Regions from separate parts of the Enterococcus massiliensis genome, predicted to be linked through region 1. Evidence: predicted binding sites of a transcription regulator. Region 1 holds the regulator's gene; each other region holds the start of a gene.
The links. Region 1 encodes LexA, which represses DNA repair genes until DNA is damaged. Its sites were predicted from a motif close to CNAACANNTGTTNG; they were not measured.
Positions count from the first base shown of each region.

Region 2: BN1875_RS05570 (FtsK/SpoIIIE family DNA translocase) is a predicted target of LexA. The motif match lies at 2,035-2,048, and genes of this name have one in related genera.
Region 3: dinB (DNA polymerase IV) is a predicted target of LexA. The motif match lies at 1,837-1,850, and genes of this name have one in related genera.

Region 1 is NZ_CVRN01000007.1:1,148,627-1,151,910, reverse strand. It holds gene tkt (transketolase) at 1-1,034, opposite strand, end outside; gene BN1875_RS12780 (DUF896 family protein) at 1,116-1,358, opposite strand; gene lexA (transcriptional repressor LexA) at 1,487-2,116, shown strand; gene BN1875_RS12770 (hypothetical protein) at 2,238-2,453, shown strand; gene BN1875_RS12765 (adenine phosphoribosyltransferase) at 2,528-3,040, opposite strand; gene recJ (single-stranded-DNA-specific exonuclease RecJ) at 3,053-3,284, opposite strand, start outside.
Region 2 is NZ_CVRN01000006.1:166,540-169,823, reverse strand. It holds gene BN1875_RS05570 (FtsK/SpoIIIE family DNA translocase) at 1-1,985, opposite strand, end outside; gene BN1875_RS05565 (amino acid ABC transporter substrate-binding protein) at 2,141-2,938, opposite strand; gene BN1875_RS05560 (amino acid ABC transporter ATP-binding protein) at 2,944-3,284, opposite strand, start outside.
Region 3 is NZ_CVRN01000007.1:711,548-714,831, forward strand. It holds gene BN1875_RS10715 (PSP1 domain-containing protein) at 1-481, shown strand, start outside; gene BN1875_RS10720 (DNA replication initiation control protein YabA) at 484-831, shown strand; gene rsmI (16S rRNA (cytidine(1402)-2'-O)-methyltransferase) at 891-1,760, shown strand; gene dinB (DNA polymerase IV) at 1,881-2,999, shown strand; gene nrdG (anaerobic ribonucleoside-triphosphate reductase activating protein) at 3,052-3,284, opposite strand, start outside.

The DNA of each region.
Region 1 (3,284 bases):
AATCCTTCTGCCCAGTTTTCAGGAAGCTCACCAGCAAAGGCTTGTTTAAATTGTGCAGCTAATTCTGGATACGCTTTTTCATATGCAGCAAATTGTTGGTTCCACTCTGCTTCTGCTTTTGCACCACGCACTTCAATCGTTTCTTTGAAGCGATCAGCTGCTTCTTCAGGAACAGTGAAATCTGGGTATTCCCAACCATAAACCGCCTTAGCAGCCTTGATGCCATCTTCGCCGATTGGTGCGCCATGTACAGAAGAAGTTCCTTCTTTTGGTGCACCATAACCAATCACCGTTTTAACTTCAATCAATGTTGGTTTATCTGTTTCTGCTTTCGCTTCTTCGATAGCTTTAGAAATTGCTTCTAAATCATTGCCGTCTTTCACTAAAAGATGTTGCCAACCATAGGCTTCAAATCGTTGGCCAACATTTTCAGTGAATGCTTTTGACGTAGGACCATCAAGAGAAATATCATTCGAATCGTATAAAACGATTAATTTCCCTAATTTCATGTGTCCAGCCATGGAACTTGCTTCTTGAGAAACGCCTTCCATCAAGTCTCCATCTCCACAAAGAGCAAAAGTGTAATGGTCCATGATAGCAAATTTATCACGATTATAGGTCGCAGCTAAATGAGCTTCCGCCATTGCCATACCAACTGACATAGCAATTCCTTGACCTAGAGGCCCTGTTGTTGCTTCCACACCGTCTGTATGGTTGACTTCTGGATGTCCGGGTGTTTTACTGTCCCATTGACGGAATCCCTTCAAATCATCAATCGTTACATTGTAGCCTGCACAATGGAGTAAGCTATAGAGCAATGCAGAACCATGCCCTGCTGACAATACAAAACGATCCCGGTCTACCCAATTTCTAGATGTTTTTGGATTAATTTTTAAATGTTTGGTCCAAAGAGCGTACGCCATTGGTGCTGCTCCCATCGGTAACCCCGGATGTCCAGAATTCGCTTTTTGGACGGCTTCAATACTCAACGTCCGCAGGGTATTGACTCCTAACTCATCAACTTTATCAAACAATTTTATTTCCTCCTATTTAGGTTTTTTTTACCTTTATTGATACTCTCATTGTAAAGGATTACACATCAAATTGCAATTCCTTTATGAACGATCATGCAGACCATTCTTTTTTTGAATTTCTTTTAATTTTTCCGGTGTAACATCATTACCTTCGGGATCGATTACTTTCATCCCCTCAATATGATGCCGCATACCCGAACGAAATGACTCTAAATATTCTTCTCTTAAAAGAATTTGTTCCTTCTCTTCTTCAGCTGTCAGCACACCTGTTTTCTTTTTTCGTGCCAACACATTGATACGCGCTAATTTTTCTTTAGACAGCACTGGATTACCTCCTTTTTTACTCTCTTATCTTATAAAAAATCAGTCAAAAACACAACCACAATAAAAGCGAACGTTTGTTTGATTTATTGGTATGGCTATGGTACACTAAATTTAGAAAATGAAAGAGGGTGCATGATGTGGCGAAACGCACAGAAAGTCGACAAATCGAAGTGTTAAAATTCATTCATGCCCGTGTAACTGAAAAAGGCTATCCCCCAACCGTTCGCGAAATTGGCGAAGCTGTCAACCTGTCCTCGACCTCAACAGTGCACGGACATTTATCTAGATTAGAAAAAAAAGGGTTGATTCTGCGAGATCCAACAAAACCTCGCGCAATTGAGCTTACTCCCTTAGGTTTAGAAAAAATCGGCGTTCAGCCTGATACTATTCCTCTTTTAGGCGTTGTTACCGCCGGTGAACCGATTTTAGCGGTAGAAGAAGCTTCAGACTTTTTTCCACTGCCACCTAATCTTGCCAATGATTCCGGCAGCTTGTTCATGCTGACGATTCGCGGTGAAAGTATGATGAATATCGGCATACTTGATGGTGACCAGGTAATTGTACGCAAACAAGCCATTGCAAACAATGGAGACGTCGTAATCGCTATGACAGATGAAAATGAAGCGACCTGTAAACGATTTTTCAAAGAAAAAGACCACATTCGTCTTCAACCGGAAAATGATTTTATGGAACCAATCATTTTACCAAATGTAACAATTTTAGGCTTAGTCGTCGGCTTGTACCGTTCTCTAATATAATCACTGAAGAAATCTTCAAGGTAATTATGAAGATTTCTATTTTTTTCTTTACAAACCGAACAAACATTCGTATAATAAAGACACAAACATTTGTTCGTATTATTAAACGAGGTGAGAGAAAATGAAAGGTATTCGAAATATTGCTTTGATTATCTTAGGTTTACTGATGGGATTTGTTGCTAACAATTTTGGGATTGAAATGACACTGTTAGTTTTTGCCCCTTTGTTCTTATTATGGTTCACCTTCTGGGATGATAAAAAATTCCGTCAATCTGAACGTCAACGCCACTACCACTATTCTACACACAATAATTCTGAATTTTATCATTATGAATAAATCTGTTTCAGCACACTCGATTGGGTGTGCTGATTTCAAAAAAAGGCGAGAATCCGCAAAGATTCTCGTCTTTTTTAATATTCCATTAAGGTCAACATATCGTACCCAGTGATTTTATCTCGTCCGTGAAGCTCCATCAATTCGATCAAAAAGGCACAGCCAACAACAACGCCGCCCAATTTTTCTACTAAATCAATTGTTGCTTTGATTGTTCCGCCGGTCGCCAACAAATCATCACAAATCAATACCCGTTGCCCTGGCAGAATGGCATCTTCATGAAGAGTCAGTGTATCCGTACCATATTCAAGATCATAAGACACTTCAATCGTTTTACGAGGCAGCTTGCCTTTTTTGCGGACTGGAGCAAATCCAACACCTAATTCGTATGCTACCGGACAGCCAACGATAAATCCTCGTGCTTCTGGACCTACCACCATGTCGATCCTTTTTTCTTTTGCATAGTCCACGATTTGTTTTGTCGCTTCCCGATATGCATCCCCATTTGCCATTAAGGGAGAAATATCCCGAAAGATAATTCCTTTTGATGGGTAATCAGGGATACTTGCAATATAATCTTTTAAATCCATTCGCGTTTCCTCCTACGCTGTCAGCCAAGCCTTCAATGTTGTTAAATCACTCAGCAGCAGAAATTCTTCTGTTTTTATTTTTTTCAATCGTTTCTGATACACCTTGCTTATCGCAAGATCTTTTTTCTCTGGGGTCATCGTTTTTTTCAAAACGCCGTCGTTTATTGTAACAAATTCTAAATCAAAAAACACCTGAATCATGAAAATTAATAATTTTTCGGGGATTTTTAAATAATCTGCTACT
Region 2 (3,284 bases), on a different contig from region 1:
TACAGCATGTCTCCACGACCAAGTAATTTTTCCGCACCGTTGCTATCGATAATCGTTCGAGAATCAACACCACTGGAAACGGCAAAAGCGATTCGCGAGGGAACATTGGCTTTGATGATTCCCGTAATAACGTCGACACTTGGACGTTGCGTTGCTAAAATCATGTGGATACCCGCCGCCCGTGCCATTTGTGCCAAACGAATAATTGCATCTTCCACTTCATTGCTGGCAACCATCATCAAATCTGCCAATTCATCAACGATGACAACAATAAAAGGTAGAATTGGACGATTTTCGCCATCTTCAAGATTTTTTTCAATGACCAATTCATTGTATCCAGTAATGTTTCGGACGCCCGTAGCTGCAAATTTTTCGTAACGTTCTTCCATTTCTTTTACGACTTTTTGCAATGCTTGTGCCGCTTTCCGAGGATTCGTCACAACCGGAGTCAATAAATGGGGGATGCCATTGTAAACATTCAGTTCCACCATTTTAGGGTCGATCATCATCAATTTCACTTCATGGGGTTTTGCCTGCATCAAAATACTGGTGATAATTCCGTTGATTGCGACTGACTTCCCGCTCCCAGTTGATCCGGCAATCAGCAAGTGAGGCATTTTCGTCAGATCGGCTGTTTGTACTCGCCCGGAAATATCCCTACCTAATGGAACTTCCAACAATTTATCTGGATGTAGCGGTTGAGCATCAATAACTTCTCTAAAGGAAACTGTGCTGACAGTACTGTTTGGCACTTCAATCCCAATCAATGATTTTCCGGGAATCGGCGCTTCCATCCGCACATCTTTTGCCGCCAGCGCTAATGCGATATCATCTGTTAAACTGACAATTTTGCTGACTTTTACCCCGACAGCCGGTTGTACTTCAAATTTTGTTACGGCTGGGCCCAAGCTGGCTTTGACAACTTTGGCATCCACGCCAAAACTTTTGAAGGTTGTTTCCAGCACGCCGATATTGCGTTCGATTTTTGAATATTCATCGCTTTGATCGGTGGCAGGGATTGTATCCAACAAGACTGCTGTCGGCAACTCATAATCCTGATCTTCTGCCTCTTCAGAAATTTCAAAATCCAAATCTTCTCCGTCATCTTCCGGAACTTCAGTTGTCGGTTCTGCTTTCGTTTCTGCTTTCGTTTCTGCCGGAATATTTTGCTGAAAGCTGTCGATGGGAACAAAACTTAATTGCTCCGGTTCAGCAAGTGGTTCACTTTCTTCCGGTTCCTCCGCCAATGGACGGACTTGATTTTTTTCGTTTTCTTTCATTTCAGCGAGAACTTTTTCCCGCTCTGCCGCAATTTTGGCTTCTTTTTCTGCTTTCTTAGCCGCTTTTTTCTCTTCTCGTTGAGCTTTTTTCTCCGGGTCCTCTGCTAAAAGCTGTTGCAACCGGTCGCTTAACCCTTGCAAGCCATCAATAACTTGATGACCGCTCATCATACTGAATAAGAACCCGCCGACCGCTAGTAAAATCACTGCAATCAGATAGCTTCCCACTTGCGAGACCAAAAAATAGCTACCTTGATATAAAAGAGCCCCAACCAGTCCACCGCCAACATTTTGGCTTACTTGATTGATTCGCAAGTCACTGAGCAATGCCTGCCAAGTCGTTTGAAAAATATTTGGGTCACTGCTTTGTAATTTACTGAATAGATGGGCATGTAAAAGAAGCAAAATGCCCAAATAAAAAACCACACCCCCAAAAAAGCGCCGATAATTCGTAATTTTTGCTTCCGTCGTTCGCAACATCAACCATACCCCATACCCTGCCAACGCAAGGCATAACAATGGATACGTATTGCCACCAATCAACCGAAACCCGTTTGCGACCAATGTCCCTAAAAATCCTAATTTAAATAAACCAAAGCCAGCCAACAGAACAAAGACCAGACCTAGTAAAATCATAATCAACTTTTCCTGCTGCTGCATTTGCTTTTTCGTTTTTCTTTTTTTCTGGCGTTTCTTTTGTGCCATTTCACCGATCCCTCATTTCATCACTTCCCATTATACAAAAAAAAAGAGGCGAACAAAAGTTTTGTTTTTTGATTTGAGCCGTTTGAAATGCCAATACTATTCAATAAGAAGAAAAAAGGAGACAGCTTTCACTGCCTCCTGTCTATTCCTATTGCTCACTTCACCGAAACATCTTCTCCAAACCATTTTTCAGAAATTTTGGCAAATTCGCCATTTTCCTGTAATTCCTTAAGCCCTTCGTTGACTTTATCTGCAAGTTTTTTGTCATCCTTACGCATACCGACTGCAAAATCTTCGCTTTCAAATGGTCCTTCTGTGATGGTGTAGTCTTCTAATTGGTCCTTTTGTGTCAGGTAATAATTTGCATAGACTTTATCAATCAACAAGCCATCAATTCGTCCAGTTTCCAAATCGATGAAGGCTTCATTAAAGCTTGCATAAAGGACCGCATCGTTGTCTTTCACTAAATCTTTCAAGACTTCTGGTTGATCTGTAAACAAGCTATAACCGGAAGAACCTTCCTGTGCACCTAAAGTTTTGTCTTTCATTCCGTCAAAAGTTGTGATGTTGCTTTTCTTTGGAGTGACCAGTACTTGGTCATTTTCCATATACGGATCAGAAAATAGTACTTTCTTTTCTCGTTCGGCTGTTTTACTGTAACCGTTCCAAATGAGATCAATAGTGCCATTGGATAATTCGGTTTCTTTCATCGACCAATCGATTGGTTGAAAAGTGACCTTCATATCTTCTGCTTCAAAAACGGCTTTTGCCAAATCAATATCAAAACCGACTAATTCCCCCTCCTCATCCTTAAATCCCATTGGTACAAAGGTATCATCCAACCCCACAATAACTTCTTTTGAGGTATCTTTGGCTTCTTCTTTGCCTTTCCCACAGGCTGCCAAACTCAACAGACTTAACCCGACAACCAACCAGCTTGCTGCTTTACTCATTTTTTTCATTTTGTTTCCTCCTTTGTATTTGGGTTTACTTGCAATAAATTGTCTGCGATATTTTCCGCAAACGTCAAATCATGGGTTACCACGATTTGTGTCACACCTTGTTTTTTCAAATCTAAAATCAATCGTTCCACCTGTTGCCGCAGTTCAGGATCTAAGGCACTGGTGGGTTCATCGTAAGCCAATACTTTAGGATTCATCGCCATTGCTCGTGCGATGGCTACCCGTTGCTTTTGACCGCCGGAAAGTTGAAAAGGATATTGTTCCAATAATTCTTCCAATCCTAACTGTTTTGCTAAATGCTGCGCTTTTTCGGTGTATGCTTCTTTGCTTTCCTTTA
Region 3 (3,284 bases), 440 kb from region 1:
AATGATTTTTTATTTTACAGCAGATGGACGGGTAGATTTTCGGGAATTGGTCAAAGACTTGGCCAGCGAGTTTCGCACCCGAATCGAGCTGCGACAAATCGGTGTGAGGGATGAAGCCAAAGTTTTAGGGGGCATCGGTCCTTGTGGGCGGCCGTTATGTTGTTCAACTTTTTTAGGCGACTTTATTCCAGTCTCAATCAAAATGGCAAAAGATCAAGGACTTTCCTTAAATCCCACGAAAATTTCCGGTCTTTGCGGGCGGTTGATGTGCTGTTTGAAATATGAAAACGAATCTTATGAAGCAGCGAAAAAAGAAATGCCGGATTACGGCAAAGAAATCGTGACTCCAGATGGCAAAGGGAAGGTCGTAGGACTCAATCTTTTAAATCGTGTGGTCAAAGTACGGTTGATTGGTCGGGAAACGCCTGTGGAATATGACTACGAAGAATTAGAACTTGTTAAAGCAGGTGATTCACGATGACTATGGATAAGCGATCCTTGTATGATGGGCTGAACAAGCTTGAACTGGAATTGGAAAATTCTTTGCAGCAGTTAGGAGAAATGAAGCTGGCGCTGCAAGAAATTGTTGAAAAAAATACGACCCTTGAGTTAGAGAATCAAAAACTGCGGGATCATGTTCGCGAGCTGAATCAAGTGGCCGAAGCACCAGCAGAAAAAATCAAACAAGAGTTGTCGAAATCCCGCATGAATTTAGAAAAAATCTATGAAGAAGGCTTTCATGTTTGTTATGATCTTTACGGTTCTCGTCGGGAGCATGATGAACCCTGTGCCTTTTGTTTGGAAGTTATCTATCGAGAAAGCGGAAAATAAAAAGAGTGGAGGATTGATGTCTGAGGACGATCAATCCTTTTTTCAGAGAGGAGTTGTTTATGAAAAAACAGCGGAGTTTTAAAGATCAAGGATCAGGAATACTGTATTTGATTCCTACGCCAATCGGTAATTTGGAGGATATGACCTTTCGCAGTGTTCGTCTGCTAAAAGAAGTTGACTGGATTGCCAGTGAAGATACACGCAATACGCAAAAATTGCTCAATCATTTTGCCATCGAAACCCCTCAGAAAAGTTTACACGAGCATAACTATAAAGAACGTATTCCACAATTACTACAATTATTAACACAGGGTGCCTCCATCGCACAGGTGAGCGATGCCGGGATGCCTTCCATCAGTGATCCGGGGCATGAGTTGGTGGTTGCCTGTGTTGAAGCTGAGATTCCCGTGGTTTCTTTGCCGGGACCGACGGCGGGATTGACGGCACTGATTGCATCGGGATTATCTCCACAACCTAATTTATTTTATGGGTTTTTACCCCGCAAGAAAAAAGAACAAGTAGAAGCGTTGGAAAAATTAAAGCAACAAACCAGTACCTTGATTTTTTATGAGTCACCTTACCGAATTGCAGCAACTATTCAGCAAATAGCAGCCGTTTTTGGCAAAAATCGGCAAGCGGTGATTTGTCGGGAGCTGACAAAAATTCATGAAGAATATTTGCGAGGAAGCCTGGAGGAACTGTCTGCTTACTTAGGAGAAAATGAACTTAAAGGGGAATGCTGCTTGTTGGTCGCCGGTCATGATGGACAATCTGAAGTGACGATTACAGAAACCCGTTCCTTAAAAGAACAGGTCGAAAATTTAGTAGCAGAAGGTGCTAAACCCAATGCGGCAATCAAAGAGGTCGCACAACGAAATCAAGTCAAAAAGCAAGTGGTGTACAAAGAATACCATGAACTTGAAGAGTAACGAGAAGAAGGCGGAAGTCTTCTTTTTTTTGAATAAACGTTTCTTTTTATTAAAAATCAAAAGCAAAAATTGTATGGGAACGTTCGTTTGGGTATAATAGAGAGGAAGTGGGGTGGAAAAATGGCTGAATTACGCTTTCCGTTAAAAAATGATACGTCGCGAAAAATTATTCATATCGATATGGATGCTTTTTTTGCATCTGTTGAGGAACGAGATAACCCCGACTTAGCCAAACACCCATTGGTTATTGCGCGTCATCCTAGTGATACCGGTGGTCGCGGTGTCGTTACAACTGCTAATTATTTGGCACGGCAGTATGGTATTCATTCTGCAATGAGCGCACAAAAAGCCTATGAATTGTGTCCACAGGCAGTTTTTGTACCGGGAAACCATGAGAAATATGGAGAGATTTCCCGACAAATTCGAGAGATTTTTCAACGTTATACTGATGTAATCGAACCGATGTCGATTGATGAAGCGTATCTGGACGTGACAGAAAATAAAATCAACAGTCGTTCTGCGATCAAAATCGCCCGCATGATCCAACGAGATATTTGGCAGGAAACTCAGTTAACCTGTTCAGCAGGTGTCAGCTACAATAAATTTCTAGCGAAACTTGCGTCAGATTTTAAAAAACCTCGGGGCTTGACTGCTGTCATGCCAGAAGATGCCCTTGAATTTTTACAAGCATTACCCATCGAGAAATTTCACGGTGTCGGAAAAAAGACAGTGCCTAAAATGCACGAATTGAATATTTTTACCGGAGCGGATCTTTATGAACGCAGTGAAATGGACTTGATTCAGCATTTTGGTAAAATGGGGTATTCCCTGTATCGAAAGGTTCGTGGGGTTCATGAGTCTACTGTCAATGTCACCCGTGAACGAAAATCTGTAGGAAAAGAGCACACATATGGCAATCCGTTGACCACTGAAGAAGCTGTCTTGACACAATTGCGACAGTTAGCAGAGAAGGTGGAGTTTTCTCTTAAACGGGTTCAAAAACATGGAAAGACAGTTGTTTTAAAAGTCCGCTATGCGGATTACACCACGATTACAAAGCGTGTAACGCTGCCAACCTACGTTAATAAAAAAGAAGCTATTTTTTCACAAGCAAGTTTGATTTGGGAAGAAATTCTTGGATTGGAAAAAGGAATTCGTCTCTTAGGAATCACCGTCACCAATCTTGATCCTTTAACCTATGAAAATATCCGATTGCCTCTCTGGGGAGAAAAAGAATAAAGTATCGCCAAACAATGGATCAGAAATCCATGTTTGACGATACTTTTTTTTGTTAGATCAACTTGCGACGCTTGACCTGCTCGTAGCTTTTTTCAGCGTCGGTACATTTATCCCAGATGATGGCTTTTCCGGCAGCTAACGATTTTTGCACGTCAATAATCCGTTGATTACTGCTACCGCGAAATTGAAGATTCAAATCCCGTTTGGCCAGTTCAAAACGGCCGTCTACCAAGATATCGATGGCTCCTAGCAATTCCAACTTGTCGTCGGTCTCTGCCAGTAATT